Regions from separate parts of the Mesorhizobium vachelliae genome, predicted to be linked through region 2. Evidence: riboswitches for the same ligand, from Rfam matches in the RefSeq annotation. Region 2 holds a riboswitch; the other holds the start of a gene.
The links. A riboswitch is a leader RNA that binds a small molecule or an ion and turns the genes downstream of it on or off. The one in region 2 is predicted to bind S-adenosylmethionine.
Positions count from the first base shown of each region.

Region 1: linked by a shared signal. The riboswitch ahead of metX (homoserine O-acetyltransferase MetX) and the one ahead of RFM41_RS14105 (O-succinylhomoserine sulfhydrylase) in region 2 are both predicted to bind S-adenosylmethionine.

Region 1 is NZ_JAVIIR010000010.1:158,174-173,299, reverse strand. It holds gene RFM41_RS21630 (DUF2125 domain-containing protein) at 1-50, shown strand, start outside; gene RFM41_RS21625 (sugar kinase) at 58-1,005, shown strand; gene RFM41_RS21620 (prephenate/arogenate dehydrogenase family protein) at 1,002-1,940, opposite strand; gene hisC (histidinol-phosphate transaminase) at 1,947-3,050, opposite strand; SAM riboswitch at 3,187-3,264, shown strand; gene metX (homoserine O-acetyltransferase MetX) at 3,361-4,530, shown strand; gene metW (methionine biosynthesis protein MetW) at 4,589-5,203, shown strand; gene RFM41_RS21600 (glycosyltransferase family 2 protein) at 5,466-6,395, shown strand; gene RFM41_RS21595 (ABC transporter ATP-binding protein/permease) at 6,508-8,349, opposite strand; gene RFM41_RS21590 (class I SAM-dependent methyltransferase) at 8,464-9,240, opposite strand; gene gloB (hydroxyacylglutathione hydrolase) at 9,357-10,124, shown strand; gene RFM41_RS21580 (cupin domain-containing protein) at 10,135-10,563, shown strand; gene RFM41_RS21575 (lysoplasmalogenase family protein) at 10,560-11,240, opposite strand; gene yddG (aromatic amino acid exporter YddG) at 11,237-12,124, opposite strand; gene RFM41_RS21565 (DUF3108 domain-containing protein) at 12,159-12,950, opposite strand; gene rpmB (50S ribosomal protein L28) at 13,208-13,504, shown strand; gene RFM41_RS21555 (queuosine precursor transporter) at 13,616-14,302, shown strand; gene RFM41_RS21550 (spermidine synthase family protein) at 14,388-15,062, shown strand.
Region 2 is NZ_JAVIIR010000005.1:375,918-391,043, reverse strand. It holds gene mmsA (multiple monosaccharide ABC transporter ATP-binding protein) at 1-975, shown strand, start outside; gene mmsB (multiple monosaccharide ABC transporter permease) at 972-2,264, shown strand; gene araD1 (AraD1 family protein) at 2,472-3,464, shown strand; gene RFM41_RS14110 (2'-deoxycytidine 5'-triphosphate deaminase) at 3,506-4,600, opposite strand; SAM riboswitch at 4,718-4,795, shown strand; gene RFM41_RS14105 (O-succinylhomoserine sulfhydrylase) at 4,852-6,042, shown strand; gene RFM41_RS14100 (ceramide glucosyltransferase) at 6,075-7,217, opposite strand; gene apaG (Co2+/Mg2+ efflux facilitator ApaG/CorD) at 7,561-7,953, shown strand; gene RFM41_RS14090 (Hsp33 family molecular chaperone) at 8,162-9,190, opposite strand; gene argF (ornithine carbamoyltransferase) at 9,314-10,225, opposite strand; gene RFM41_RS14080 (aspartate aminotransferase family protein) at 10,242-11,441, opposite strand; gene RFM41_RS14075 (GcrA family cell cycle regulator) at 11,800-12,318, shown strand; gene RFM41_RS14070 (magnesium and cobalt transport protein CorA) at 12,425-13,429, opposite strand; gene phoU (phosphate signaling complex protein PhoU) at 13,616-14,338, opposite strand; gene RFM41_RS14060 (sensor histidine kinase) at 14,448-15,126, opposite strand, start outside.

The DNA of each region.
Region 1 (15,126 bases), on a different contig from region 2:
AGGCTTCGCTGGGCTTCATCCCGCTCGGCAAGATCAAGCCCGTCGAGTAACGCGGCTATGGGGGACCCGGTCAGACTGCTCAGCGTCGGCGCCTTCACCCTCGACACCATCCTTCGCGTCGATGCGCTGCCCACGCATCAAGGCAAGTTCATCGCCGGCGACGGCGTCCAGATCGCCTCCGGCATGGCGACGAGCGCCGCCTGCGCGGCGCACCGCCTCGGCGCCGAGGTCTCGCTGTGGGCGAGCGCCGGCGACGATCTGGTCGGCGACCAGCTGATCGCCGACATAGAGGCCGAAGGCGTCGACTGCAGCCTGATCCGCCGCGTTCCCGGCGCGCGTTCGGCGCTGGCCGCGATCGTGGTGGATGCGCATGGCGAGCGCATCATAGTCCCCTTCTACGACAAAAAGGCGCAAGCCGATCCCGAGGCGTTGCCGCTTGCCGATCTTTCCGGCTTCGATGCCGTGCTGGTGGATGTCCGCTGGCCGGGCGCGGCGGCGCTTGCTCTCAGCGCCGCCAGATCGATCGGCTGTCCGGCGATCCTGGACGCCGACACCGCACCGATCGAGGTGCAGGAGCGCCTGCTGCCCTTGGCCTCGCACATCGTCGCCTCGGAGCCTGCGGCGCGCATCGTCTGCGGCCACGCGCTCGACCCCGAAAGCGCCTGCGCCGACCTCGCCTCGCGCACCGATGCCTTTGTCGCGGTGACCGGTGGCGCGGCCGGAACCTGGTGGCACGATCGAACGACCGGGCGCGTCCGGCATGTCGAGGCGCCAAAGGTCAAGGCGATTGATACGCTCGCCGCCGGCGACGTCTTCCACGGCGCTTTCGCCGTCGGGCTTGCCGAGGCCATGCCGATGGAGGAAGCGCTACGCTTTGCCAGCGCCGCCGCGGCGCTCAAATGCCTGCGCTTCGGGGGCAGGCTTGGCGCGCCGAACAGGGCCGAGACGCTGGCAATGATGGCGACGCATTGGCCGTCACCGGAACAGGCGAGGGAAAAAGCCTAGCTCTTCGCTGCCGGATGCTCGACGGCTTGCCGGCCGAAGTCCGGCACATCGATATCCTGGCCGGCCTCGATGATCGAGCGGCGGATGGCGCGTGTGCGAGTGAAGAGGTCGAACAGCTTCTCGCCGTCGCCCCAGCGGATCGCGCGCTGCAGCGAGGCGAGGTCCTCAGAGAACCGCGCCAGCATCTCCAGGATCGCGTCCTTGTTGTGCAGACACACGTCCCGCCACATGGTCGGGTCCGACGCCGCCAGTCGGGTGAAATCGCGAAAGCCGGAGGCGGAATATTTGATGACTTCGCTCTTGGTCACCGCCTCCAGATCGTCCGCCGTGCCGACGATGTTGTAGGCGATGATATGCGGCAGGTGCGAAACGATCGCGAGCGTCATGTCGTGGTGCTGCGGGTCCATCGTATCGATGTTGGAACCGCAGCGCCGCCAGAATTCCGAAAGCGTCTCGAGCGCGGCTGGATCGGTGCCCGGCAGCGGCGTGAAGATGCACCAACGGTTCTCGAAGAGATCGGCAAAGCCGGCATCGGGTCCGGACTTTTCCGTGCCGGCAAGCGGATGGCCGGGGATGAAGTGCACGCCTTCCGGCACATGCGGCTGCATCTGCGCGATCACCGAAGCCTTGGTCGAGCCGACATCGGTGAGGATGGCGCCCTTCTTCAGCGCCGGCGCGATTTCGGCCGCGACCTCGCCCGAGGAGCCGACCGGCACCGAGACGATGACGAGATCGGCATCGCGCACCGCTTCTTTTGCCTCCGTCGTGTAGGAATCGCCAAGGCCCAGTTCCTCGGCGCGCTTCAGCGTCGAAGCGCTGCGCGTCGCGATGGCGATGTGCTTGGCAAGCCCCTCGCGGCGGATGACGCGGGCGAGCGACGAGCCGATCAGGCCGATGCCGACCAGCGCTATTTTCTCGAACATCGGTGATGCCATGGTGTTCTAGCTTTTCAGGAAGGTCTTGAGGGCGTCGATGACACCGCGATTGGCCTCTTCGGTGCCGACGCTCATGCGCAGCGCGTTGGGGAAACCGTAGCCGGTGACGCGGCGCAGGATATAGCCGCGCGCGCTGAGGTAATCGTCAGCGGCCGCCGCCGAATGCGTCTTGCTATCGGGAAAGTGGATCAGCACGAAATTGCCTACGCTGGGCGTGACGCGCAGGCCAAGCCCGGTCAGCTCGGCGCTGAGCCAGGCCAGCCATTTCTCGTTATGCGCCACGCTGCGCTCGATATGGGCGCGGTCGCGGATCGCGGCGATGCCGGCCTCGATCGCGGTGGCATTGACGTTGAACGGTCCGCGAATGCGGTTGATCGCATCGACGATATGCGCCGGCCCATACATCCAACCGATGCGCGCGCCGCCGAGGCCGAGCTTGGAGAAGGTACGGGTCATCACCACGTTCTCGGAACTGCCCGCGAGCTCGATGCCGGCCTCGTAGTCGTTGCGCCGCACATATTCAGCATAGGCCGCGTCGAGCACCAGGAGCACGTTCTTCGGCAATGCCGCGTGCAGACGGCGCACTTCCTGGAACGGCACATAGGTGCCCGTCGGATTGTTGGGATTGGCGAGGAACACGATCCGCGTCGCCGGCGTCACCGCAGCCAAAATCGCATCGACATCGGCGCGCTCGTCGGTCTCTTTGACCGCCACCGGCTTGGCGCCGGCCGCCTGGATATAGATCTTGTAGACCATGAAGGCGTGTTCGGTGAACACGGCCTCGTCGCCCGGTGCCAGATAGGTCTGCGCCAGCAGCCCCAGTATCTCGTCAGAGCCGTTGGAGCAGATGATGTTGGCCGGGTTCAACCCATGCACCTCGGCTATCGCCTCGCGCAGCCGTCGCGCCGTGCCGTCGGGATAGACATCGAGCTTCGCCGCCACCTCGCGCGCGGCCTCGATCGCCTTCGGCGAAGGTCCCAGCGGATTTTCGTTCGACGACAGCTTGTAGACTTTCGTCACGCCGGCCGGCGCGGTGCTTTTTCCCGGCACATAGGCCTCGATGTCCATGATGCCCGCGCGGGGCGTCGGACGGGGCTGATCCTGCTTCATGTCACAAATCCGTCGAGAGGGCCTTCAAGGCCGCAGCGGAAATACAGGCCGCAGGCTGGAATGTCGAGTGCTGGCGCTTGGTGCCAGAAAGCTGCCCACCCGTTGACGAAGCGCGGCGCTAGTCCTAGAAGAGCTGCCAGACTTCCGTGGTGATTTGGCCGGTCGGCTTGCAGCCACGTTAAACAATTTGCTAAAGGGCCGTTTGCAACCTGTAACCGGCTTTGCGACGGCAATGCCGGTTTTTTGTTGTCCGCCGCCGGCCGGACACCGCATCGGAACAAGACCGATGCGGCACAGGATGGGGACGGACATGGCGGCTCAGCGCGCTGCAAGAACCAAGGACGAGGTCGACCATCCGTCGAGCCCGGTGCTGCAGTTCGGCCCCGACAAGCCGCTGAAGCTCGACGCCGGCACTATCCTTTCGCCTTTCCAGATCGCCTACCAGACCTACGGCAGCTTGAACGACGCGCGCTCCAACGCCATCCTCGTCTGCCATGCGCTGACCGGCGACCAGCACGTCGCCAACACCAATCCGGTGACCGGCAAGCCTGGCTGGTGGGAGGTACTGATCGGCCCCGGCAAGATCATCGACACCAACCGCTTCTTCGTCATCTGCTCCAACGTCGTCGGCGGCTGCCTCGGCTCGACCGGCCCGGCCTCGACCAACCCGGCCACCGGCAAGCCCTACGGGCTCGATTTGCCGATCATCACCATCCGCGACATGGTTCGCGCGCAGGCGATGCTCATCGATCATTTCGGCATCGAAAAGCTGTTTTGCGTGCTTGGCGGCTCGATGGGCGGCATGCAGGTGCTGGAATGGGCCGCAAGCTATCCGGAGCGGGTCTTCTGCGCCCTGCCGATCGCCACCGGCGCCCGCCATTCCTCGCAGAACATCGCCTTCCATGAAGTCGGCCGGCAGGCCGTGATGGCCGATCCGGACTGGCATGGCGGCAAATATCTCGATTTCGGCAAGCGGCCGGAAAAGGGGCTGGCCGTCGCGCGCATGGCCGCCCACATCACCTATCTTTCCGAAGCCGCGCTCCACCGTAAATTCGGCCGCAATTTGCAGGACCGCGAGGCGCTGACCTTCGGCTTCGATGCCGATTTCCAGATCGAGAGCTATCTGCGCCACCAGGGCATGACTTTCGTCGACCGCTTCGACGCCAATTCCTACCTCTATCTGACCCGCGCGATGGACTATTTCGACCTTGCCGCCGATCATGGCGGACGCCTCGCCGACGCCTTCGCCGGCACCAAGACGCGCTTCTGCCTGGTTTCCTTCACCAGCGACTGGCTGTTCCCGACCGAGGAGAGCCGCTCGATCGTGCATGCCTTGAACGCGGCGGGCGCTTCCGTCTCCTTCGTCGAGATCGAGACCGATCGCGGCCATGACGCCTTCCTGCTCGACGAGCCGGAGCTCTTCGCGGCCATCAACGGCTTCATCGCCTCCGCCGCCCGCGCCAGGGGGCTCGGCGCATGACCCCGAAACGCAGCAGTCCTTTCGGATGGGGATCATGCGCCACGCAGGAGGCGAAGCCATGAGCGTCAATCGCGCCCAGCGTGTCGACCTCGACGTGGTCACCGATCTCATCCCGGCCAGTTCGCGCGTCCTCGATGTCGGCTCGGGCGACGGCGTGCTCCTGGAGCTCCTCCAGGAAACCAAGCAGGTCGACGGCCGCGGACTGGAACTGTCGCAGCGCGGCGTCAACGAATGCGTGGCGCGCGGGCTGTCGGTCATCCAGGGCGACGCCGACACGGACCTGAAATTCTACGCCGACAAGGGCTTCGACTTCGTCGTGCTCTCGCAGACGCTGCAGGCGACGCGCAACCCGAAGGTCGTGCTCGACGAGCTGCTTCGGATCGGCAACCGCGCCATCGTCTCCTTCCCCAATTTCGGCCACTGGCGCGTGCGCTTCTCGCTGCTGATCAAGGGCAGGATGCCGGTCACCAAGGATCTGCCCTATTCCTGGTACGACACGCCCAACATCCACTTCTGCACCATCCGCGACTTCGTCAACCTGTGCGAGGAGCTCGGCGCCACGGTGGAGAAGGCAACCGCGCTCGACGCCAACGGCCAGAAGATCGGCCTGTCGATGCCCTGGTGGTTCTGGAACTTCTTCGGCCAGCAGGCGGTGTTTTTGCTGAGACGCTGACGCCGCGGAGTGATTTCCGCAAGCGCACGGCTCTTGCCGCTGTCCCCCGGTCAGCGGACGGTCACGCCAGCCGGAACGCCAATTATGTTGCCATCAAACCGCAATGTTGCGGAAAAGCCACCAATTTCGGCATTTCTCGGCCGGCCTGGCGTGACACAAAGATGGCTTTTTTGTAGCGTCGGCCGCAAATCAAAGGTGAGACAAGAAGATAGACATAGGACCCATTCGACAAACGCCAGATCCGATCGGTGGTGGCAGGCCGATGCCGAGCCAGGATGTTCCGCTGATCTCAGTGATCACGCCGACTCACAACCGGCGCAGTCAGGTCGTGCGCGCGGTGGAAAGCGTTCTGGCGCAGACACTTACCCGCTTCGAGCACATCGTGGTCGACGACGGTTCGACCGACGGGACGGCCGCCGCGCTCGCCGAAATCCGCGACCCCAGGCTGATCTATGTCGGCGCCAAATGGCGCGGCGCCAATGCCGCGCGCAATGCGGGCATAGAGCGCGCGCGTGCGCCGGTCGTGACGTTCCTCGATTCGGACGATATCTACCTGCCCGACCGGCTGGAGCGGACGCTCGCGCGCTTCGAGGAGACACCTTCGCTCGAGGTGCTGATCAGTTCCTTCGTGTCGCTGAAGGGCGGCCGCAGCACCAAGTGCATCAATCGCGACGCTTTCCTCGACAAGGGCACGCTGCAGCGCGCCCTGGTCTCGCAGACCATCTTCATTGCCGGCTCGGCGATCACGGCGAGGCTTGAATCGTTGCTTGCGATCGGCGGTTACGACAGCGACGTGACGCGCATGCAGGATCGCGAATTGCTGCTGCGCTTTGCCCAACGCAGCGGCGCCCTGTTGTCACAGGATATCGACTGGAAGAAGTACAGTTCGGAGAATTCGATCTCCGGCCGCCGCGACGGCTATGTCCAGGCCTACGCCAATCTGATCGACAAGCATCCCTATATCGCCGACCGCTACCCCGAGGTTCCACCTTACATGATTGCGCGACAGATCATCGCCGATATCCTCAAGGGCAGGTTTCCGCAGGCATTTTCGGGCTATCACGCCAACCGGTCGTCCAAGTCGCTCGGCTACTCGCCGGCCGAACTGTTGCGCGGCTATGTCGTTGGCCGCCGCTGGCGGCGCGACTGCTACGACGAGTTCCGCGCCAAATACGGCGCCCGGGCAGTCTGACCGCCTTCTAAAGCGCGCCGCGATCTTTCAGATTCGCTCCATACGCTTTTAGGTTTTTGATTTTACGCATGTCTTTATCCCGAAACCGGTTCCCGCTTTCGGGAGACATGCTTCAAGCTTCAGTGGATTCCTTCTTGCGGCGCGCCGCCGGAGGCGGCGGCTCGATCGCCCCTGCCCTGACGCGCGCGGGTTTCAGCGCCGGCGCGCCGGAATCCTTGACGATGTTCAGCGAGCGCGGAAAGAACTGGTTGTTGTGCTGGCCGCGCCCGATATTCACGATCGCGGTTTCAGGCAAGCGCTTCTCCAGCATGGCCAACACCCGTCGCAGCGTCGGGCCGTCGAACGCGTCGAGCGCTTCGTCCATGATCACCCATTTCGGCTTGCGCAAGGCGAGCCTGGCGAAAGCCAGCACCCGTTGTTCGTCATCGCCGAGCTCACGTTCCCACCGCCCGGGATGGTCGAGGGCAGTCGCCAGCCGATCGAGGCCGACCTCGCCAAGCACCGCCGCGATCTCGGCATCGCTGGCCGGGGCCTCGCCGTTCGGATGGTCGAGGACCTCGCGCAGCGTGCCGGCCGGGAAATACGGCACCCTGGGCACGAAGATGGGGGTCTCGCCGGCCGGCAGGCCGATCCGGCCGCTTCCCCATGGCCACAGGCCGGCAATGGCACGGAAGAACAATGTCTTGCCGGCGCCCGGCTCGCCGGTGATCATGACGCGCTCGCCGGCGTGGATTTCGACATCGGTCTGGGCAAGCTTGGTGCAGCCTTCCGGCGAACCCACTTCGAGCCTGTCGAAGGTCAGGCTGCCATTGGCATTCTCAACGAACTGGATGCGTTTTTCCGTGTCGTGCAGCGCGTCGGTTTCGGTGAGCGCGATGCGGAAGTCGGCCACGCGCATCAGCGTCGCGCGCCAGTCGGCGATGCTGCCGATATTGTTGATGAACCAGCGCAGGGACGAATGGACCTGGTTGAAGGCGCCGACCGCCATCATCAGCCCGCCGAACGAGATGTCGCCCGAGAAATAGACCGGCGAAGCCACCAGGATGGGCGCCACCACCGTTATCCAGCCATAGGTGTCGGTCACCCAGGACAGGTTGATCTGGGCGGTAAAGATGCGCCGCATGGCGCCGAGCACCGTGCCGAGGTCAAGCTCCAGCCTGCGCCGGGCGTCGGGCTCGCCATGGTAGAGCGCGATGGCGTCGACGTTTTCGTTGACCCTCACCATGGAGGAGCGCAGCTCCGCTTCGCGGGTGTAGCGCTCGCTGTTGAGGCCGATCAGCGGACGCCCGACCAGCCAGCTCAGCCAGGAGGCGATGCCGGCATAGAGGAAGGCCGCCCAGACCATGTAGCCCGGTATCGCCAGCGAATAGCCGCCGATGTGGAACACGAAGCCGGAAGACAGTTCCCATAGCACGCCGATGAAGGAGACGAGCAGGATGAGGGACTGCAGCAGGCCGACGCCGAGATCGGTCGACAGGTCCGACAAGTGAGCGGCATCCTGCTGCATGCGCTGGTCGGGATTGACGCCGATGGCGCCGGCATTGGCGAGCCGGAAGGCCCGCGCCGGGCGCATCCATTGATCGATCAGGTCGAGGGTCAGCGCCTCGCGCAACCTCAGACGGATCATCTGGTTGAGCCAGGTTTGGCCGATATTGAGCACCAGAAGTCCGCCGGCGATCATCGCGAAGACCAGAAGCTGATGCAGGAAGTCGGTCATATCGCGCCGCGCCAGCGCATCGTAGAAAGGCTGGTTCCAGCGATTGAGCAGGACCTGCCCGATCGAAGTGGCGATGATGACCGCGACGATGCCGATGGAGACCCAGGCAAGTTGCCTGCGCACCGGCGAGGATTTCAGCCCCAGCTTGATCGTCGCCACCTGATCGGCGAGGCTGCTCGCCTCGACTGAGACTGCGGGTTTCTGCGGGCCCGGCTTTTTATCGGTCTGGTCGTCCATGAAGGATATTCCTGGTTTGCGCGGCGGTCATGAATACCGCGCTAAGCGAGCATGCCTTGGATCGGGCATGCCTCAGATAGGGTGGCGATTGCCGCGCGATGCAAGGCGCTGCGATCACGAACGCGTCACTTGGCCAGGCGCGCCGCCGGTCGCGTGCCGGCCAAGCCGCGTTGCCCCCTGCGGCGAGAAGACCGGCACGAAGACGCGGCGAGAGGCGCGCTGCGCGACCGGCACGCCCTGATAGAGCCGTTTCTGCGCCTCGACGACGATGACGCCGGAGAAGATCGGCCAGAACCGCCGGCCGGCCTTCTCCAGCACATTGTGGAACCGCATCATGAAACGCCGCGGCGACGGCGGAAAGAACAGCGCATCGCTCCACGTCGCCGGGGTGAAGTTCGCCTCGCGCAGCAATTCGGTCAGCTGGCCGCGCGAGAACGGTCGGCCATTGCCGAAGGGCGTGTGCTCGAAGCGCGCCCACACGCCGCGCCGGTTGGGCACGACGATGACCACCCTGCCCGCCGGCGACAGCACGCGCCAGATCTCGTTCAACGTCTCGCGCGGGTTCTCGGCATGTTCGAGGGAATGCACCAGGAGCACGCGGTCGATGCAGGAATCGACCAGCGGCAGCTCCTCGTCGAAGACCAGCGCCGTCGCCGCCGGCCCGGTCGCCGGCCACACCACCGCGCCCTGCGTCGCCGGCATGAAGGCGAAGACGCGCTCGGCATCGGTGCCGAAGCGCTCCAGCCACGGCAGCGTGTAGCCAAGGCCGACCAGCCGCTCGTTGGGCACGGTTGCCCAAATGGACGACAGCGCCATGGTGATCGAATGCTCGGCCAGGCGGCCGAGCGTCGACGAGTAGAAGGAGCGCAGATCGACGATATCCGAATGCATGCGCGGGACGGTAGCTGCGAAGGGGCCCAAGTTCAACAAAGGTGCCAGGTTCAACAAACGCGGATGACATCGGCGCCCGCCCGCCCTATGTCTGCGGCGACAAAGGGAGACACGCGATGCCGGTCGAAATCGAGCAGTTCATGTGCCGCACCGACAATTTCGGCGTGCTGGTCCGCGATCCGAAGAGCGGTGAGACGGCGATCATCGACGCGCCCGAAGAGGCGCCGATCCTGGCGGCGATCAAGCGCACCGGCTGGACGCCGACAGTGATCCTCACCACGCATCATCATGCCGACCATGTCGAAGCCAATCTGGCGCTGAAGGAGCGCTTCAAATTGCGCATCGTCGGCCCGGAAGCCGAAAAGGCGAAGATCCCCGGCATCGACGAGACGATCCGCCAGGGTTCGGTCGTGCGCCTTGGCGAGGAAAGGATCGAGGTCATCGAGACACCCGGCCATACCGCCGGCCACGTCTCCTATTATTTGCCGGCCTCGAAGGTGGCCTTCACCGCCGACACCCTGTTTGCGCTGGGATGCGGGCGCCTGTTCGAATGCAAGCCGCCGGTCATGTATGACTCACTGAAGAAGCTGGCGGCGCTACCAGCCGAAACCGCCATCTATTGCGGCCACGAATATACTTTGGCCAATGCCCGTTTCGCGGTGACGATCGATCCCAGCAACCCGGTGCTGAAGCAGCGCGCGGCAAAGATCGAGGCGCTGCGCGCCGACAACAAGCCGACGCTGCCGACCACCATCGGCGAGGAATTGTCGACCAACCCGTTCCTGCGCTGGCACGATCCGGCGATCCGCAAGCATCTCGGCATGGAGAAGGCCTCCGATGCGGAGGTCTTTGCCGAGATCCGCAAGCGTAAGGACAACTTTTGAGCCTGCCTGAATGACCGCCAGCGCCGCCGAGATTATCGCCACACTTGGCCTCAAGCCGCATCCCGAGGGCGGCTGGTATGCCGAGACCTTTCGCGACGCCGCTGGCGGCCCGCGCGGTTATTCGACCGCGATCTATTTCCTGCTCGAGCGAGGCCAGCTTTCGGCCTGGCACCGGGTGAAGGACGCGGCCGAGGTCTGGCATTTCTATGCCGGCGCGCCGCTGGCGCTGTCGATGCATGGGGAAGGCCCGGGCTCGGTCATCGAGCAGGTGCTGGGCACTGCCTTTGCCGCCGGCGAGCGGCCGCAGATCGTCGTGCCGGCAGGCTGGTGGCAGTCGGCGCGCAGCCTTGGCGAATGGACGCTGGTCGGCTGCACGGTGGCGCCGGGCTTCGATTTCGCCGCCTTCGAGCTGGCCGAGCCGGGCTGGCAGCCGGTCTAACCGGCTATGCCCAATAAAAACCCCAGCGTGATCGACAGTTGGGCGGCGTAATAAAGCACCCAGACCGCGTAGCGCATCCACAGGCGATGCGGCGAGATCGCCGCGAGCAGGAAGCGCTCGGCGGCCAGCAGCCCGTCCGAGGCGATGAACAGCACCGCGCCGGCGATCACCCAGCGGTTGCTTGTGGTAAGCGCCGAAATGCCCATGGCGAGGATTGCCAAGACATAGACGGCAACGGGGACGCGCAACTGCGGGCCGACACGGCGCCAGAGCGCGGCAAGCATGACGATGCTGAACGCGGCCATGGCCAGCGCGATCGCGCCACGCCAGAATTCGGCGCTCAACAGCCGCAGCCCGCCGCCTGCCTGTAAAAACAGCGCGATATAGGCGATGTGGCCGGCGAGAAAGCTCGCCAGCCCGCCGAGAAAGGCCTTCTCGCCGTCGCGCGACAGAAACGCGTCGCCGGCCGCGCTGAGTGCCAGCGCCGCGACGAGCAGCAACGGACCGCCCTGCATGGCGGCAAGCGCGGCCAACAAAGCCACGGCAAGCGTCTTTGCCGCGGTGCGCGTCCATTTCGGCGGCATGTCGAGCGCGAAGGCGTAGATCACGGCCGCGACGAACGAGAACAAAAGCGTTGCGTTGGCGTTGGCCTCGATGCCGCCCGCAAACGGCATCATGCGTTGACCTCTTTTGCCGCCGGCTTGCGCATCAGCAGCGACTTCGCCGCGAGCGCCGCGCCGCCGGTGATGAGCACGCAGGCAGCGAGGATGCGCAGCGACGGCTCGGCGACGCCGGCAGCGATCAGCACCAGCGTCGAGAGCAGCGGCGCGGCGTAGCTCGCGGCGCCCAGCACCTGGATGTTGCCGCGCTTGACGCCGATGTCCCAGGCATAGAAGGCCGCGCCGACCGGCATCAGGCCGAGCCCGATGACGGCCAGCCACTGGCCAGGGCCATCCGGCAGCACTGTCTTCTCAAGCAGAAAATGGCAGGCCAGCGACAGCACCGATGTCGCCGCGCAGAACCAGGTGACGATCGAGGTCGGCACCGACGGGAAGCGCCGCGACAGCAGCGAATAGGAAGACCACAACAGCGCGCAGACGGCGGCCATCGCGTAGCCGAAGGCGTAGCGCGCGTCGAAGGCCAGCCCGCCGCCCTTGGTGACGATCAGGAACGTGCCTGCAAGGCCGAGCAGCGCGCCGACGACATGGTTCCAGGCAAGCCGCTCGCCCGGCATCAGCGCCGAGCCGAGCACGATCAGCAGTGGCCACAGATAGGCGATCAGGCTGGCCTCGACCGCCGGCGCGTTGCGCAGCGCCGTGAAGTAGAAGAAATGATAGCCGAACAGGCCGGCGATGCCGATCACCCAGACCTGTGGCGGGATCTTCTGGTTTCTGTCGGCGGCCGGCATCACCAGCCGCGCGGCCAGCCCGACACAGGTGCCGATGGCGAAGGTGATGGCCGACAGCAGGAACGGCGGCACCTGCCCTGAAGCGTCGGTGAGCAGCGCCAGCGATGCCCACATGGCGACCGCCGAAAACCCGATCAGTGTTGCGCGCCCCATCCATTCCCCCCGCCGGTGCGCGGTAGCGCCTGGCCTAATTGACCGCTTCGAACCGTCCCGCGCTGATGGTCAGCGGACCGATCTGTGTCCCGACCGTGGCGCGGATCGGCGCATATACGCCGGATTGGCCGACCGGCGCAAACGTCACCAGCATGCGGCTCTTGTTCTTCAGGAAATTCAGCGCCTTGCGGCCCTTGCGGTAGCCCGCCACCGGCTCGAAGCCCATCTTGCAGGTCACCGTGTCGCCCTTGTAGCCGGGCACCGAGATCGAACCCTTGGAGGCATAGGTCAAGGTCAGGTCGGCGCGCATCTCGCCATCATAGAATTTGACCGTGCGTCCGCAGACCTTGTCCAGGCTGTCGGCATGGATGACGGTCGCGGCCATCGGATCGAGCACTGATTTCAGGTCTCCGTCGCCGATCGGCACCCAGCTCTTCGGATCGCGCTTGCCGGGGGCGGGAACGACTTGCGTGGAGGAGACCGCCCCGTTGCTGAAGCGGATGTCGACCATCGAGGCCTTCTTGCCGGAAGTATAATCGGCCCTGAACACCTGCGGTTTCATCCGCTTGTCGGAAATCGTGCCTTTCGACGAAATCGTGCCTTTCGTATCGTCGAACAGCCTGCCGAGCCCGGCGGCGGAGACGGTGCCGTTGATAGCATAGGTATCGCCCTCGTAGAGGCTGGAAAAGGTCGCCCTGGCGATCGAAAGGCCGAGATAGGACACCGTATATTCGCCCTTGAAGGATTGCGGCGCCGCGGCGGCGAAGCTTGTTGCCGGCACGGCAAGGACAAGCAGGGTGGCGAATGCATGAGATGGACGGAGCATGGCGGCTGGCGAATCCCTGGCGGTTCGGCCGGAACGCAGAGGATCCAGCCTGGCATATCCCTTCGCGAAGGGCTTATAGTGTGAAATCCGGCCTTTATATGGAGCGTGGCTGACAGCCGGCGGCGTGCCGGAGCTTGACGCAGTGGTGAAATGCCACTATGGAACGCCAACTTTTCCAAAGGCCGCCTGACCGAGACCGCGCGCCGCCTGGCGCGGGCAGAATGGTTTGGCAGGTTTAGAAACTGAAGGTTAGACAAATGTCCCGCACCTGCGAACTCACTGCCAAGGCAGTTCAGACCGGCAACAATGTGAGCCACGCCAACAACAAGACCAAGCGGCGCTTCCTGCCGAACCTGGTCAATGTGACGCTGATTTCCGAAGCGCTGAACCAGAATGTTCGCCTGCGCATTTCGGCCAACGCGCTGCGTTCGGTCGAGCATCGCGGCGGCCTCGACGCCTTCCTGGTCAAGGCCGACGTCAAGGAACTGTCGCAGCGCGCGCGCCTGCTCAAGAAGCAGATCGCCAAGAAGCTTGCCGAGCAGTCGGCCGCTTAAAGCAGCTTTCAGGCGGGGGACGACCGCCTCGGGCACCGCTCTTGCCGGTGCTCGGAATAAGAGCGAGCGTCGCCATGACGCTCGGCTGGTTCCATTACCCAGGATAAAAAAATGAACTTCCTGATGCGATATCTGCCCTTCGTGGCCGCCATGGCGCTTGTCGTCGTGGCCTCCAACATCCTCGTGCAGTTCCCGATGCAGGGTGAGATCGGCGGCCTGGCGCTTGCCGACGTGCTCACCTGGGGCGCCTTCACCTATCCTTTCTCCTTCCTGGTCACCGACCTCGCCAACCGCCGCTACGGCCCGGCCGTGGCGCGCAAGGTGGTGTTCGTCGGCTTCATGACGGCGGTTACCTGCTCGATCCTGATCCCGCCCTTCCTGTTCCGCCATGGGCTGATCGAGTTTGAGACCGCCGCCGACCGCCTGGTGCGCATCGCCGCCGCTTCAGGCACGGCCTTCCTCACCGCGCAGCTGCTCGACGTCACCGTCTTCAACCGGCTGCGCCGGCAGAGCTGGTGGCGCGCGCCGATCGTCGGCACGCTGGTAGGCTCGGTGTTCGACACGGTCGTCTTCTTCGGCGTCGCCTTCTCCGCCGCCTTCGCCTTTGCCGGCCCCAATGACAGCTTCGCGCTGGAGGCGGCCCCGCTGATGGGCGTGCTGCCGGTCGAGACGATGCGCTGGGTGTCCTGGGCGCTTGGCGACCTTTCGGTGAAGCTCATCATCGCCGTCGTGGCGCTGATCCCCTACCGGCTGCTCGCTGCCCGCTGGAGCCAGCCCGCGGTCGCGGTCGGAGCATGATCCCAAAAAGTGGAACCCGGTTTTTGGAAAAGATCAGGCTCCAAACAAAAAGAGAGAGCATGATCCCAAAACGTGGAATCAGGCCATGATCCCCTGGGTTCAGCTTGATTCCGCCCGCACGCCTGATGGCGCTCAGGAACTTCGCCTGAAGCGGCGCGGGGATGAATTCTCCATCATGCTCGGCACCAACGAGCTGATGAACAGCCGCCTCAGCGGCTCCGAAGAGGCGCTCGCCAGGCTTTCCTGCGAGCGGATCTCCGGCCGCAAGCAGCCAAGGCTGCTCATCGGCGGGCTCGGCATGGGCTTCACCTTGCGCGCCGCTCTCGCCGCGCTCGATGGCGACGCCGCCGTCACTGTCGCCGAACTGGTTCCCGCGGTCGTCGCCTGGGCGCGCGGCCCGATGGCGGAAATCTTCGGCGGCTGCCTCGACGACCCTCGCGTCACCATTCGCGAGGCCGATGTCGGTCAGCTGATCAGGGCGGACAAAGCCGCCTGGGACGCCATTCTGCTCGACGTCGACAACGGCCCCGAAGGCATCATCTACAAGGGCAACGACACGCTCTATGGCGCGGCCGGACTGGCGGCCGCGCGTGCCGCATTGAAGCCTGGCGGTGTCCTGGCGGTCTGGTCGCAGGGGCCGGACAGCGGCTTCACCCGGCGGCTGAAGCAGGCCGGCTTCGCGGTCGAGGAGATCAACACGCGGGCCAACGGCAAGCGCGGCGCCCGCCACGTCATCTGGATCGCGACCAACCGGCCCTGACGCTTTCAGTCACACGGCTTTACGCTTTGTTACGGCCGATGATGCAGGATCGCGTAAATTCTCC
Region 2 (15,126 bases):
GAGTTCAAGCGCCAGGGCATGACCTCGATCCTGATCTCGCACAAGCTCAACGAGGTGAACCGGGTCGCCGACAAGGTGACGGTGATCCGCGACGGGCGCACCATCGAGACCTTGCCCAGGAAGGACATCTCGGAAGACCGCATCATCACCTCGATGGTCGGCCGCTCGCTCGACGACCGCTACCCACCGCGCGAGCCGCAGATCGGCGAGGTCATCTTCGAGGTGAAGGACTGGTCGGTCTACCATCCGATCCACGCCGAACGGCAGGTGATCAAGAACGTCAACCTCAATGTGCGCAAGGGCGAGGTGGTGGGCATTGCCGGGTTGATGGGCGCCGGCCGCACCGAATTCGCGATGAGCCTGTTCGGCCGCTCCTATGGCCGGCACATCACAGGCGAGGTCCTGCACCGAGGCAAACCCGTCGATCTTTCGACGGTGAGCAGGGCGGTGGCAAATGGCATCGCCTATGTCACCGAGGACCGCAAGACCTACGGCCTCAACCTCATCGACCATATCAAGCACAATGTGACGCTGGCCAATTTGGGCGGCGTTTCGAGCCGCGGCGTCATCGACGACATGCGCGAAATGAGCGTGGCCAACGACTACCGCAAGAAGACGAACATCCGCGCCTCCAGCGTCTATCAGCTGACCGGCAATCTCTCGGGCGGCAACCAGCAAAAGGTGGTGCTGTCGAAATGGCTGTTCGCCGACCCGGAGCTGCTGATCCTCGACGAGCCGACGCGCGGCATTGACGTCGGCGCCAAGTACGAAATCTATACGATCATCGCCCGCCTCGCCGCCGAGCGCAAAGCGATCATCGTCATCTCGTCGGAAATGCCCGAACTGCTCGGCATCACCGACCGCATCTATGTGATGAACGAAGGACGCATCGTCGGCGAAATGGCGGCAAGCGACGCCAGCCAGGAAAAAATCATGCGCGCCATCGTTCGGGGAGAAGGAAAAAAAGCATCATGAGCACAGAAAGCGCTCCCGCGCCGCAGAGCGGCGTCGCCGAGGACGTCAAGCAGGGGCAGCGCGTCGCCGTCTCGGCGCTGACGACGAACCTGCGCGAATACGGCCTGATCATCGCGCTGATCGTCATCATGCTGTTCTTCCAGTACACGACGTCGGGAACGCTGTTCAAACCGGTGAACCTCTCGAACCTTGTGCAGCAGAACTCGTTCATCATCGTGATGGCGCTCGGCATGCTGCTGGTCATCGTCGCCGGCTATATCGACCTCAGTGTCGGATCGGTCGCCGGCTTCATCGGCGCGCTCGCCGCGATGATGATGGTAATCTGGCCGCTTGGGATATTCTCGAATCCGCTGGTGGTGTCGATCGTCTGCCTGATCGTCGGCGCGCTGATCGGCGCGGCGCAAGGCTACTGGATCGCCTATCACCGCATACCGAGCTTCATCGTGACGCTGGCCGGCATGCTGATCTTCCGCGGCATCTGCCAGGCGCTGCTTGGCGGCGGCTCCTCGGTCGGCCCGCTGCCGGACAGCTTCAAGGCGCTGAGCTCGGGCTTCATCCCGGACGTCATCGGCCCGCTGACGCTGATCCCGCCGACGGTCAATGCCGCCGGCAAGACCATCGTCGGCAGCGGCCTGACGTTGCACATGACGACGATCGTGCTCGGCCTGATCGCGGTGCTCGCCTATGCCTATTTCGGCTTCAGGACGCGGCGCAAGCGCGAGCGTCATGGCTATGAGGCGGAGCCCTTCCCGCTGTTCGTCATCAAGACGCTGGTGGGCAGCGCGCTGGCGCTGTTCCTGGTCTTCCAGTTCGCCAGTTACAGGGGCCTGCCGGTCGTGCTCCTGGTGATGGGCGTGCTGATCTCGCTGTTCGTCTTCGTCACCAAGCGCATGACCATCGGCCGCCGCATCTATGCCATGGGCGGTAACGCCAAGGCCGCGCAGCTGTCGGGCATCAACACCGAAAGGCTGACGCTGCTCGTCTTCATCAACATGGGCGTGCTGTCGGCCCTGGGCGGCCTGATCATCGCCGCGCGCCTCGGCCAGGCCGTGCCGGCGGCGGGTCTCGGCAGCGAGCTCGACGTCATCGCGGCCGTCTTCATCGGCGGCGCCTCGGCGATGGGCGGCGTCGGGCAGGTGATCGGCGCCGTGGTCGGCGGCTTCATCATGGGCGTCATGAACAACGGCATGTCGATCATGGGCGTCAATGTCGACTGGCAGCAGGTGGTCAAGGGCCTGGTGCTGCTCGGCGCCGTCATCTTCGACGTTTACAACAAGAACAAGGCCTGAAGGCAGGAAGCGGATTTAAGGAGGCATACGGGTTTCAGATCGCGAAGCTGCCGGCAGCCCGTCGGCGCCAAGAAGTCCCGGCAAGGACCAGGCTCGCGAGCGCAATCCGGACGAAGAATTTCAACCGTGGCGTGGGGTCCCCACGCCACGCCGGTCAGGATTTGCCCGCGGGCAGCCTGACCCAGGCAAGATGAGAGAGGGTTCGATATGCTGATCTCCCAGATCCTCGACGACGCCGAGACGATCCGCGTCGTCGCCCGCAATGGCGGCGGCAAGACCAGGGTCATCAACGGCGCGCGCAGCGTCTATTCGCTGGCGATGGAGGCCGCGCGCACCGGCACGGGGCTCGAAGCGCTGATCGAGCGCAAGGGCTATGGCGAGACGGTCGATCTTGATGCCGCCTACAAGAGAGGCAGGCTGGTCTCGCCGATCAACCATCCGGACCCGGCGCATCTGCACCTCACCGGCACGGGGCTGACGCATCTCGGCTCGGCGGCGACGCGCGATTCCATGCACAAGAAGCTCAATGACGGCGAGGAACAGCTCACCGATTCCATGAAGATGTTCCGCATGGGTCTCGAAGGCGGCAAGCCGGCCCAGGGGCAGGTCGGCGTGCAGCCGGAATGGTTCTACAAGGGCAATGGCACGATGGCCGTGGCGCCGGGCGCGGCGCTGATGTCGCCGGCCTTCGCGCAGGACGGTGGCGAAGAGCCCGAGATCGCCGGCATCTATGTGATCGGCGATGACGGCGCGCCGTTCCGCGTCGGCTTCACGCTGTCCAACGAGTTCTCCGACCATGTGACCGAGCGGGTGAACTATCTGTTCCTCGCCCATTCCAAGCTGCGCAACGCCTCCTTCGGCCCCGAGATCCTGATCGGCGACCTGCCGGCCGACATCCGCGGCGCATCGCGCATCTGGCGCGACGGCAAGCTTCTGTGGGAAAAGCCGTTCCTCTCAGGCGAAGCGAACATGTCGCACACCATCGCCAATCTCGAGCACCACCATTTCAAATACTCGGCCTTCCGTCAGCCGGGCGACGTGCATGTGCATATGTTCGGCACCGCGACGCTCTCCTTCGCCGACGGCATCCGGACCGAGGCCGGCGATACGTTCGAGATCGAGGCGCCGGATTTCGGCCTGCCGCTGCGCAATCCGCTGGAGATCGAAAAGCCGGTGAAGGTGGCGGTGAAGGCGCTGTAGGAAGGGTGATCTCCCCCTTCTCGTGGGGGAGATTGGCAGCCTCAGCGCGCTGCCCTGAAATGCTTGGAGAGCTTCAGGCCCTGCGCCTGGTAGTTCGAGCCAAGATCGGTGCCGTAGAGCGCCTGCGGGCGCTTCAGCATGTGCTCGTAGACCAGGCGGCCGACGATCTGGCCGTGGTCGAGGATGAAAGGCACCTCGTGGCTGCGCACTTCGAGCACCGCGCGGCTGCCGCTGCCGCCGGCGGCGGAGTGGCCGAAGCCCGGATCGAAGAAGCCGGCATAGTGGACGCGGAACTCGCCGACCAGCGGATCGAACGGCGTCATCTCGGCGGCGTAAAGCGGCGGCACGTGCACCGCCTCACGGCTTACCAGGATGTAGAACTCGTCGGGATCGAGAACCAACTCGCCGGCGCCGCTCTTATAGATCGGCTCCCAGAAATCGACGACATCCTGCGCGGCGCGCTTGTCGACGTCGACCAGGCCGGTGTGGTGCTTGCCGCGATAACCGACGAGGCCGTCCTTGTCGCCGTCGAGGTCAATGGAGAGCGCGATGCCGCCGCCGGAAATGTTGGGCGGCTCGGTGGCGACCAGCATCTCGGCGCGGTGGAGCTCGCGCAGCTCGCTCTCCGAAAGCACCGCATTGCCGGTGCGAAAGCGGATCTGCGACAGCCGCGAGCCGGCCCGCACGACGATCGGGAAGGTGCGCGGGCTGACTTCGAGGTAGAGCGGCCCGTGATAGCCGGCGGCGATCTTGTCGAACTCGTGGCCGCGGTCGGTCATCACACGGGTGAAGATGTCGAGGCGCCCGGTCGAGCTCTTCGGATTGGCCGAGGCGGATACGCTCGCCGGCAGCGCCAGGCTTTCGAGCAGCGGCACGATATAGACGCAGCCGGTTTCCAGCACCGCGCCCCGGGCGAGGTCGATCTCGTGCAGCTTCAGCCGTTCGAGCTTGTCGACGACCAGATGATCAGGCCCCGGCAGGAAAGAGGCGCGCACGCGATAGGCCTTGTCGCCGAGCCTGAGATCGAGGCTGGCCGGCTGGATCTGGTCGGCGTCCAGCGCGCGCGGCGACTTCAGCGCGTTGGCCTCGAACAGCGCCGCGATGTCCTGATCCGGAAGAATGCCTGTCTGCCGCAAAGGCTGGCTCCGTTCACAAGGGCCGGGCGAGGACCTGAGCAGGCTCTTGCCGCCCGGCTGGTACAAACCTCTTAATGAAGCCGGCAATTGACGCAAGCGCGGCGCGGGTCTAAAGGGTCGTTATCCCGTGGTGATTTGGCCGGTCGGCTTGCAGCCACGTTAAACAAGTCGCTAAAGGACCGTCGAGCCGCAAGGCTGTATGGACCGGTTGCGACTTCGCGGCCGGTTTTTTTGTGTCTGGAAGCAGGGCTATGAGCACCAAGAAGCGCAAATGGAAACCTCAGACGGCACTCGTGCATGGCGGAACATTGCGTTCCGGCTTCGGCGAGACTTCCGAGGCGATGTATCTCACCCAGGGCTATGTCTACGAGACCGCGCAGGCTGCGGAAGCCCGTTTCAAGGGCGAGGAGCCGGGCTTCATCTATTCGCGCTACGCCAACCCGACCGTCGACATGTTCGAAAAGCGCATGTGCGCGCTGGAAGGCGCCGAGGATGCCCGCGCCACGGCCTCGGGCATGGCCGCCGTTGCGGCCGCATTGCTCTGCAGCGTCAAGGCCGGCGACCACATCGTCGCGGCGCGTGCCCTGTTCGGCTCCTGCCGATGGATCGTCGAGACGCTGGCGCCGCGCTACGGCATCCAGGCGACGCTGGTCGACGGCACCGACATCGCCAATTGGGAAAAGGCGATAAGGCCGAACACCAAGCTGTTCTTCCTGGAGAGCCCGACCAATCCGACGCTGGAAGTGGTCGATATCGCGGCGGTCGCCAAGCTCGCCAATTCCATCGGCGCGCGGGTGGTCGTCGACAATGTCTTCGCCACGCCGCTGCAGCAGAAGCCGCTGCAGCTCGGCGCCCATATCGTCGTCTATTCGGCGACCAAGCATATAGACGGCCAGGGCCGCTGCCTCGGCGGCGTCATCCTGTCCGACAAGAAGTGGATCGACGAGAACCTGCACGATTATTTCCGCCACACCGGTCCGAGCCTGTCGCCCTTCAACGCCTGGACGCTGCTGAAGGGGCTCGAGACGCTGCCGCTGCGCGTGCGCCAGCAGACCGAGAGCGCCGGCAAGATCGCCGACTTCCTGGCCGAGCGGCCGGAGATCGCGCGCATCATCTATCCGGGCCGGGCCGATCATCCGCAGGCAGATGTCGTCAAGAAGCAGATGTCGGGCGGCTCGACGCTGATCTGCCTGGACGTCAAGGGCGGCAAGCAGGCGGCCTTCGCTTTCCAGAACGCGCTCGACATCGTGCTGATCTCCAACAATCTCGGCGACGCCAAGAGCCTGATCACGCATCCGGCGACGACGACGCACAAGAACCTCAGCGACGACGCGCGGGCAGAGCTCGGCATCGGACCAGGCACTCTCAGGCTCTCGGTCGGCCTGGAAGACACCGACGATCTGCTGGAAGACATCGAACAGGCGCTGAAGGCGGCCAAGTAAGAGCTGCCGAGGCGCTGCCGCCACACCAGAACTCAGGCGAGCTCTTCCAGTTCGGTCATAGCCTTGGTGCGGATGGTCATGGCATTGCCGCGCCATTCGACGGCGCCGCCGAACCAGGCGCGCGCCCAGATGGCGGGCAGCATCGCGTCGCGCACGATCATCGCGGTGAGGCTGCGCGGCGACAGATACCAGCCCTTGGCAGAGGCCAGCAGGCACTCCGGCAGGTAGGCGATCACCAGCACGCACAAGGCCGTTGTGGGCAGGCTGACGCCGGCGCCTGCCGCGGCAATCAGCGCCAGCAGCAGCGGTATTGCGGCGCCGGTCAGGATCTCGGGCGCGAAGAACAGCGGGAAGGTCACCCGCCGCAGCCGCGCCCAGCGCGCCTGGCGCGACCAGATCTCGGCGAGCGTGCGCTGGCCAAGGGGCTGCTCGAAAGGCGAGGCGACGAGATTGACGCGCAAGCCCAGGCTGTTGACCAGCTTGGTGGCCGCCGCGTCCTCGGCGATCTCGGCGGCCAAAGCCTGGATGCCGCCATTGGCGTCCAGCATCGGCTTGTTCCACAGCATGCTCTTGCCCTGGGCAAAGCCGAGGCCGAGCGCCTCGCCGGCATATTGCCAGCGCGCCTGCAGCGTGTTGAGGAAGGCACATTCGACCTCGGCCCAAAACCCATCCGGCCGCGAGCCGATCGGCGTCGAGCAGACGAGGCCGGTGTCCGGCCGCCATGCCGCCATCAGCTGCTGGACATAGTCCCGCGGCATCAGCACGTTGGAATCGGCGAGGATCACCCAATCGTGCCTGGCCGCCTGCCAGCCCTTGACGCAATTGTTGAGCTTGGGATTGGCGCTGATGCGGTCGTCGCCGATCAGCAGCCGCGCCGGAACCTTGGGGTGGCGCGCGATCGCCGCATCGATGAGCCTCACCACCGGGTCCTCGGCATGCGCGATGCAGAAGACCAGCTCATAGCGCGGCCAGTCGAGCGAGAAGGCACGCTGCAGGGTCTCCTGTGTGAACGGCTCAACGCCGCGCGAAGGAACGATGATCGAGACCGGCTGCGCATCGGTGGGCGGCGCAATGACATGCCGCCTTCTGAGCCGCGACGCGGCGAGCAGGATGCTGGCAAGGTTGGAGAGAAGAAGGGCTGACGAAGCCAGGCCGGCTGCGATAGTCAGTTCCATCGAGATCTGGCCACTCCCGTTAGAGAGTTTCACCGTTTCACGGAAACGGCGAACCGCTCTATCTCTTTGTTTTCACGCAATTCCGGACGGAAGGCTACGGCGAAGGCGCCGAGCCCAACCGCTCACACTTTTCCTGGAATTGCTCCAGGCCGCATGCGGCCGTTTCATCAGTCGACAGAGCGCCCGAGTCGCCCGGCACGGTTTGTGCACACCAACATTGTCATGTGTCACTTAAATGACATTGTTTTTCGGCACCTGCGCTTAAAAGCTGGCAGGATGGTCGGCGCCGCGCCTCTAATGGCGAAGCGCGACGAATGTTTCGCCGCGGCAACCGGAGTGGCCCATGTATCGCGCAGTGACGCGCAACATCGAAGTGCTGGTCAGGCCCTTCTACCTGGAGGACCGATCCGATCCGTCCGAGAACCGCTATGTCTGGGGTTACCAAGTGACGATCGACAACCGCTCCGACGAATTCGTGCAGCTTCTGTCGCGCTATTGGCATATCACCGACGGCCAGGGCCGGGTCGAGGAGGTGCGCGGCGCCGGCGTCGTCGGCGATCAGCCGGAACTCAATCCCGGCGACAGCTATCAATACACCTCAGGCTGCCCGCTCTCGACGCCGTCGGGCATCATGGTCGGCCATTACACGATGCGCAACGGCCGCGGCGAGACGTTCGATATCGCCATTCCGGCTTTCTCGCTCGACATGCCGGGGACAAGGCGGACGGTGAATTAGGCGTCGGCGATTGGCGTCTTTCTCCCCGTTCTACGGGGAGAAATGCCCGGCAGGGCAATGAGGGGCGGCGCCGGGCTGCTGAGAGTTTTTCTTTGAGACTGACGACAGCGTCGCTCACGGCGAGCGCTACCATCACCAACGTTAGCGCTGCCCCTCATCCGTCACTTCGTGACACCTTCTCCCCGTAGAACGGGGAGAAGGAAGATTTTTACTTCACGAATTCGGCCGGATCGAAGTCGTATTGCGTCGAGCAGAACTCGCAGGCGACATGGATGCCGCCGTCCTCGGTGGAGTCCTTGATCTCCTGCGCCGAAAAGCCTTCGAGGATGCCGTAGATCTTCTCGCGAGAGCACGAGCACTGATCGGCGACCGGCACGCCGCGGAAAACCCGCACGCCATGCTCATGGAACAGCCGGTAGAGCAGCCGCTCGGCGCCTACCGTCGGGTCGATCAGCTCGGTCGGCTCGATCGTGCCGAGCAGCGCCAGCAGTTCCTGCCAGGAATTGTCGGCCGGATGGTCCGTCAGCTCGCGGTCGTCGCCGTCGCCGCCCGAAATATCGGGAATGCGCATGCGCTCCGGCGCCTGCGGCAGGAACTGCGCCAGGAGGCCGCCGGCGCGCCACTGCTCGCGCGCGCCGGCCGGTCCGGGCGTGACCAGCTTGGCGACCGACATCTTGATCTCGGTCGGGATCTGCTCCGACTGGCGGAAATAGGTGCGCGCGGCGTCCTCCAGCGAGGTGCCGTCGAGCTGGACGATGCCCTGGTAGCGCTGCGTATGCGCGCCCTGGTCGATGGTCAGAGCCAAGACGCCGTTGCCAAGCAGCGTCTGCTGCGAGGTCTCGCCGGCGGCGGTCAGCGCCTGCAGCCGGTCGGCATCGAAGCGAGCATAGGCGCGCAGCGCATGCGGGGTGCTGAAATCAGCCACCAGCATGTCGACCGGACCGTCGGTGCGGGTCTGCAGGATGAACTTGCCTTCGAACTTCAGCGAGGTGCCGAGCAGCACGGTGAGCACGCAGGCTTCCGCCAAAAGGCGAGCGACCGGCTCGGGATAGTTGTGGCGGCTCAAGATAGCGTCGAGCATCGGCCCGAGCTGCACGGTGCGGCCGCGCACATCGAGCGGCGCGACCTCGTAGGGCACGACGTGATCATCGCCGGCGAAGCCGAATTCACCGAGTTGGGGTTTATGCTCAGCCAAGGTATGGGTTTCCAACATGACAAAACTCCGGGGCGCAGCCATGCCGCCCGATGAGCCGCATGCGTCGAAGCGCGTTCAATTTACGTGATGGCCCGCAAATAGGCATCACCTATCCCCAGATCAAGTTGACCCCAATCGGACCGCAAGCGGTCAGGTCCGCCCTTCTCAAGCGCCCAGGCACCAGGCCAGCACCGCCTTCTGGGCGTGCAGCCGGTTCTCGGCCTCGTCGAACACCACCGAATGCGGCCCGTCGATCACCTCGTCGGTGACCTCCTCGCCGCGATGCGCGGGCAGGCAATGCATGAACAACGCGTCGGGGTTGGCCTTTGACATCAGCGCCGCATTCACCTGATAGGGCAGGAAGACGTTGTGGCCGCGGGCGCGGTGCTCCTGCCCCATCGAGACCCAGCTGTCGGTGACGACGCAGTCGGCCTGGTCGACGGCCTCCTCGGCGGACCCGGCAAACCGGACCTTGCCGCCATTGGCTTTCGACCAGTCGACATATTTCTCGAAAGGCTCGCTGCCTTCGGGCACCGCGACATTGAGGTTGAAGCGGAACCGCGCCGAGGCTTCGAGCAGCGAATGCAGCACATTGTTGCCGTCGCCGGTCCAGGCGAAGGTCTTGCCGGCCACCGGGCCGCGATGCTCCTCGAAGGTCATGATATCGGCCATGAGCTGGCAGGGATGCGTGTCGTCGGTCAGCCCGTTGATGACCGGAACGGTGGCGTTCTCGGTGAGCTCCAGCAGACGGTCATGCGAGGTGGTGCGGATCATGATGGCGTCGACGTAGCGCGACAGCACTTTCGCCGTGTCGGCGATGGTTTCCGAACGGCCAAGCTGCATCTCGGTGCCGGTCAGCATGATGGTCTCGCCGCCGAGCTGGCGCATGCCGACATCGAAGGACACGCGTGTGCGCGTCGACGGCTTGTCGAAGATCATGGCCAGCACCTTGCCATCGAGCGGTTTTGAACGCTCGCCCGCCTTGAGCCTGGTCTTTCGCGCCACCGCGTCGTCCAGCATGATGCGCAGGTCGCCCGCGGAAACGGCGGATAGATCGGTGAAGTGGCGAACACTCATCGGCAGATTCCCGAAATTATTTCGCGGCTTCGGCCGCAATCGCGTCGGTCAGGCCCTTGGCACCGGCGCGAATGCGCTCCAGCGCCTCGCCGATCTCCTCGTCGGTAACGGTGAGCGGCGGCAGGAGGCGGATGACGTTGTCGCCCGCCGGCACGGCAAGCAGGTGCTGGTCGCGCAGCGCCATGTTCACCTTGGTGTTGGGCATGGCGCATTTCAGGCCGAGCATCAGGCCGGTCCCCCTGATGCCTTCGATGACATCGGGAAATTCGTCCGCGACCCCGGCCAGCCCCTGTTTCAGAAGCAGCGCCTTGCGCTGCACGTCCTCGAGGAAGCCGTCAGCCAGCACGACGTCGAGCACGGCGTTGCCGACCGCCATCGCCAGCGGATTGCCGCCGAAGGTGGTGCCGTGCACGCCGGCCGTCATGCCGGTCGCCGCCTCGTCCGTGGCAAGGCAGGCGCCCATCGGGAAGCCGCCACCGATACCCTTGGCGATCGCCATCAGGTCTGGCGTGACGCCGGCCCATTCATGCGCGAACAGCTTGCCGGTGCGGCCGATGCCGCATTGGACCTCGTCGAAGATCAAAAGCAGGCCGTGCTGGTCGCAAAGCTGGCGCAGCCGCTTCAAGGACTGCGTCGGCACCGGACGGATGCCGCCCTCGCCCTGCACCGGCTCGATCAGGATTGCCGCGGTCTCCGGCGTGATCGCCTTTTCGGCCGCGTCGATGTCGTCGAATGCAACCTGGTCGAAGCCTTCGACCTTCGGGCCGAAGCCTTCGAGATATTTGTACTGGCCGCCGGCGGCGATTGTCGCCAGCGTGCGGCCGTGAAAGGCGCCCTCGAAGGTGATGATGCGGAAACGCTCGGGATGGCCCTTGACGAACTGATAGCGCCTGGCCGTCTTGATGGCGCATTCCAGCGCCTCGGCGCCGGAATTGGTGAAGAACACCTTGTCGGCAAAGGTGGCGTCGACCAGCCGCTCGCCCAGCCGGCGCTGTTCCGGGATCTCGTAGAGATTGGAGACGTGCCAGAGCTTGGCGGCCTGCTCGGTGAGCGCGGCGACCAGATGCGGATGGCTGTGGCCCAGCGAATTCACCGCGATGCCGCCTGCAAAGTCGAGATATCGCTCGCCCTTGTCGGTGACCAGCCAGGTCCCCTCCCCGTGATCGAAGGCCAGGGGTGCGCGAGCAAAGGTCTCGTAAAGCGCCGAACCGCTCATTATATGCGTCTCCGGAACCGGAAATCAAAAAAGCCGCCAATGCGGCGGCCTTTGCGGCTTATCATGTTTTTCGGCCATGAAGTCAACGAAAACGTCACGCAGAAGCGCGTGGCAAAGCCCTGACGCCACGCCGGCTCATAAGGAGACCGGCAAGTTGGGGAAAACCGTAAAAACCGAATCGGTGTTGCCCTGGGGACTCTTGTCACCGAGTCAGCGCATAAGGTATTTGTAGTCGAGAAATAACTATATTTCGTGCGGCGGACCTAAATCACCCGGTACATGTGGTGTCGTTTGCCCGGCGAGAGCCGGCTCGGGAAAGGATTCTGGCTACCGCACGCCTCAGCAGGAGCGCGGCCCCATGAATTGGACTGACGAGCGGGTAGAACTTCTCAGGAAATTGTGGTCGGAGGGCCTGAGCGCCAGCCAGATTGCCGCACAGCTTGGCGGAGTGAGCCGCAACGCCGTCATCGGCAAGGTGCATCGCCTGAAGCTGTCGGGTCGCGGCCGTACGACGGCCGCCCCGGCGCGTCAGAAGAAGGCGACGCAAGGCGCCTCGATGCAGAAATCGGTGACCCGCGCAGCGAGCGCGACACGCCATGTGACGGCCACCATCGGCGCCACCGCGCTCCAGGTGCAGTTCGACGCCGAGCCGGTCGCGCGCCACTATATCCGCCCGGTCGAGAATGTCGTGGTGCCGATCTCGCGCAACCTGCAGCTCGTCGAACTGACCGAACGGACCTGCAAATGGCCGAACGGCGACCCGCTCTCGGAAGACTTCAGCTTCTGCGGCAACGACGCCGCCGAAACGGGGCCGTATTGCAAGTATCATTCCCGGGTTGCGTTCCAGCCGGCGGCGGAGCGGCGGCGCGCGCGCTGAGCGAATAGCGAATAGCGAATAGCGAATAGAACGGCTTGGCCTCTGTGACAGGGAGCAAGCCGTTTTTCGTTGTTCCCTATTCGCTACTCCCTATTGGCGCTGCCGCTCACAGCCACCCATTCTTCTTGAACCGCCAATACAGGAACGCGCAGATCAGCGCGATCACCGCGAGCACGGTCGGATAGCCATATTCCATCTTCAGTTCCGGCATGTCGGAGAAGTTCATGCCGTAGATGCCGGCGAAAGCCGTCGGCACCGCCAGGATGGCGGCCCATGACGCGAGCTTCTTGGAGATCGCGGTTTCCTGGCTCTGGCCGACGAGAAGGCTGGCTTCGAAAGCGAAGGCCAGAACCTCGCGCAGGCTGTCGATCTTTTCCTGCACGGTGCGGATGTGGTCGGTCACGTCGCGAAACAGCGGATGCATGGCGGCATGTATCTGCGGCAGATCGGCGCTGGTCAGCCTACGGCAGACCTCGACCAGCGGCAGGGCCGCATTGCGCAGCCGCAGCAGATCGCGGCGCAGCATGTAAAGCCGTTCGATATCGGCGCCGGCCATCGGCTTCAAAAGCACCTTGTCCTCGATCGCCTCGACCTCGTCCTCGATCTGCTCCAGCACGGGCATGTAGTTGTCGACGATGAAGTCGAGGATGGCGTAGAGGACGAAGTCCTCGCCCTTGGCGAGGGAATGCGGGCAGCTTTCCCAATGCTGGCGCACGGCGGCGTATGAGGTCGAGGGGCCGTGCCGGACGCTGACGATGTAGCCGGTGCCGACGAACAGATGCGTCTCGCCGAAAGTGACGCGGCCGTCGATCAATTGCGCGGTGCGGGCGACGATGAACAGGGCATCGCCATATTGCTCGATCTTCGGGCGCTGATGCGGATGCTCGGCATCCTCGATCGCCAAATCATGCAGGTGGAATTGCGCCTGCACCCTGAGCAGCAGGTTGCGATCGGGCTCGAGCAGGCCGATCCAGACGACATGGCCGGGTTTCGCAGCCCATTCGCCGGCCTGTTCGATGGCAATGTCGGCAACCCGCTTGCCGCCCGAATAGACGCTGGATGCTATGATGCCCGACGCCGGGGCTGGGGTCAGGTTCCGAACTTGTTCCATCGCAAACCTCCCGAGACTGCGACTGACAAATTGCTGCGCCTGGAGCAATTCCAGGAAAGTGTGAGCGGTTTTCCGCCCGGAATTGCGTAAAAACAAATAGATAGTGCGTTTCGCCGTTTCCATGAAACGGTGAAACGCACCACAGGAGCTTAACTTAAATCAGCAAGCCGTTCGAGAGGCGGCTGTTCACTTAGCCGGCACCGTGCCGGGCAGCACGACCTTGTCGGTCTTGTCGCCTTTCGGCCGGTCGGCGGGCATCTGATCGCCCGTGACGATGTAATAGATGGTCTCGGCGATGTTGGTGGCATGGTCGCCGATGCGCTCGATATTCTTGGCGCAGAACAGAAGATGCGTGCAGGGCGTGATGTTGCGCGGGTCTTCCATCATGTAGGTCAAAAGCTCGCGAAACAGCGAGGTGTACATGGCGTCGATCTGGTCGTCCCGGTCGCGCACGAAGCCGATCCTCTCGACCGAGCGCGACGCATAGACGTCGAGCACTTCCTTGAGCTGCGTCAGCGCCAGGTTGGCAAGGGCCTCCAGGCCGCGGAAAAGGCTGTTCGGCTGGCGGCCGTCGACCGAGGCCACGCGCTTGGCGACGTTCTTGCCCAAGTCGCCGACACGCTCGATATCGGCCGAGATGCGGATGGCGCCGACGATCTCGCGAAGGTCCGTCGCCATCGGCTGGCGCCTGGCGATGATGATGATGGCCTTGTCGTCGATCTCGCGCTGCCCCTCGTCGAGGACGAGATCGTCCTGGATGACCTTCTGGGCGAGGCCGTGATCGACGTTCACCAGGGCCGCCACCGCCTGTTCGACCATGCGCTCGGCATGCCCGCCCATCGCGGCGATGCGCTTCGACAGGTACTTCAGCTCTTCGTCATAGGCACTGACGATATGGACGGACTGCATGGACTATGCCTTCCCGGTTTGTGCCGGCTGTTGCGTTCCCTCATTCCGTCGCTGATACGTGAACCGCATGACAGAATGAAGAAAATCCCGGTTAGCAACCGATACAAGATCAGCGAGCCGGCAAATGAACCGTGAACGCCGCGCCCTTGCCGACTTCCGACTTGATGGACAGTCTGGCGTTATGACGGGTCAATATATGCTTGACGATCGAAAGGCCAAGCCCGGTGCCTTTCTGGGTGCGGCTGCTTTCGACATCGACGCGGTAGAAGCGCTCGGTGATGCGCGGGATGTGTTCTTCGGCGATGCCCGGACCATAGTCCCTTATCGTGACGTCGAAGCCCGGCTGTTGGCCATCCTGGCCGTCGGCGATCGATACGGTGACATGCCCGCCCGACTGGCCGTATTTGCAGGCGTTCTCGAGGAGATTCTCGAAAACCTGGAACAGTTCGTCGCGATCGCCGGGAACGACGAGCGGCCCATCGGCGAACTCCCGCTCGATGACGACGCCGTTCTCACTGGCCAGCGGTGCGAGCGAATCGATGACGCTGTCGATCGTCTGGCGAAGATCGACCTCGGTGCCCGGCCTGAGATAGGGTTTCATCTCCAACCGCGACAGCGAGAGCAGATCGTCGATCAGGCGGGCCATGCGGCCGGTCTGGTTCTGCATGATCTGCAGGAACTGGTCGCGCGCCACCGGATCGTTGCGGGCCGGCCCGCGCAGCGTCTCGATGAAGCCGGCGATCGAGGCGAGCGGCGTGCGCAGCTCGTGGCTGGCATTGGCGATGAAG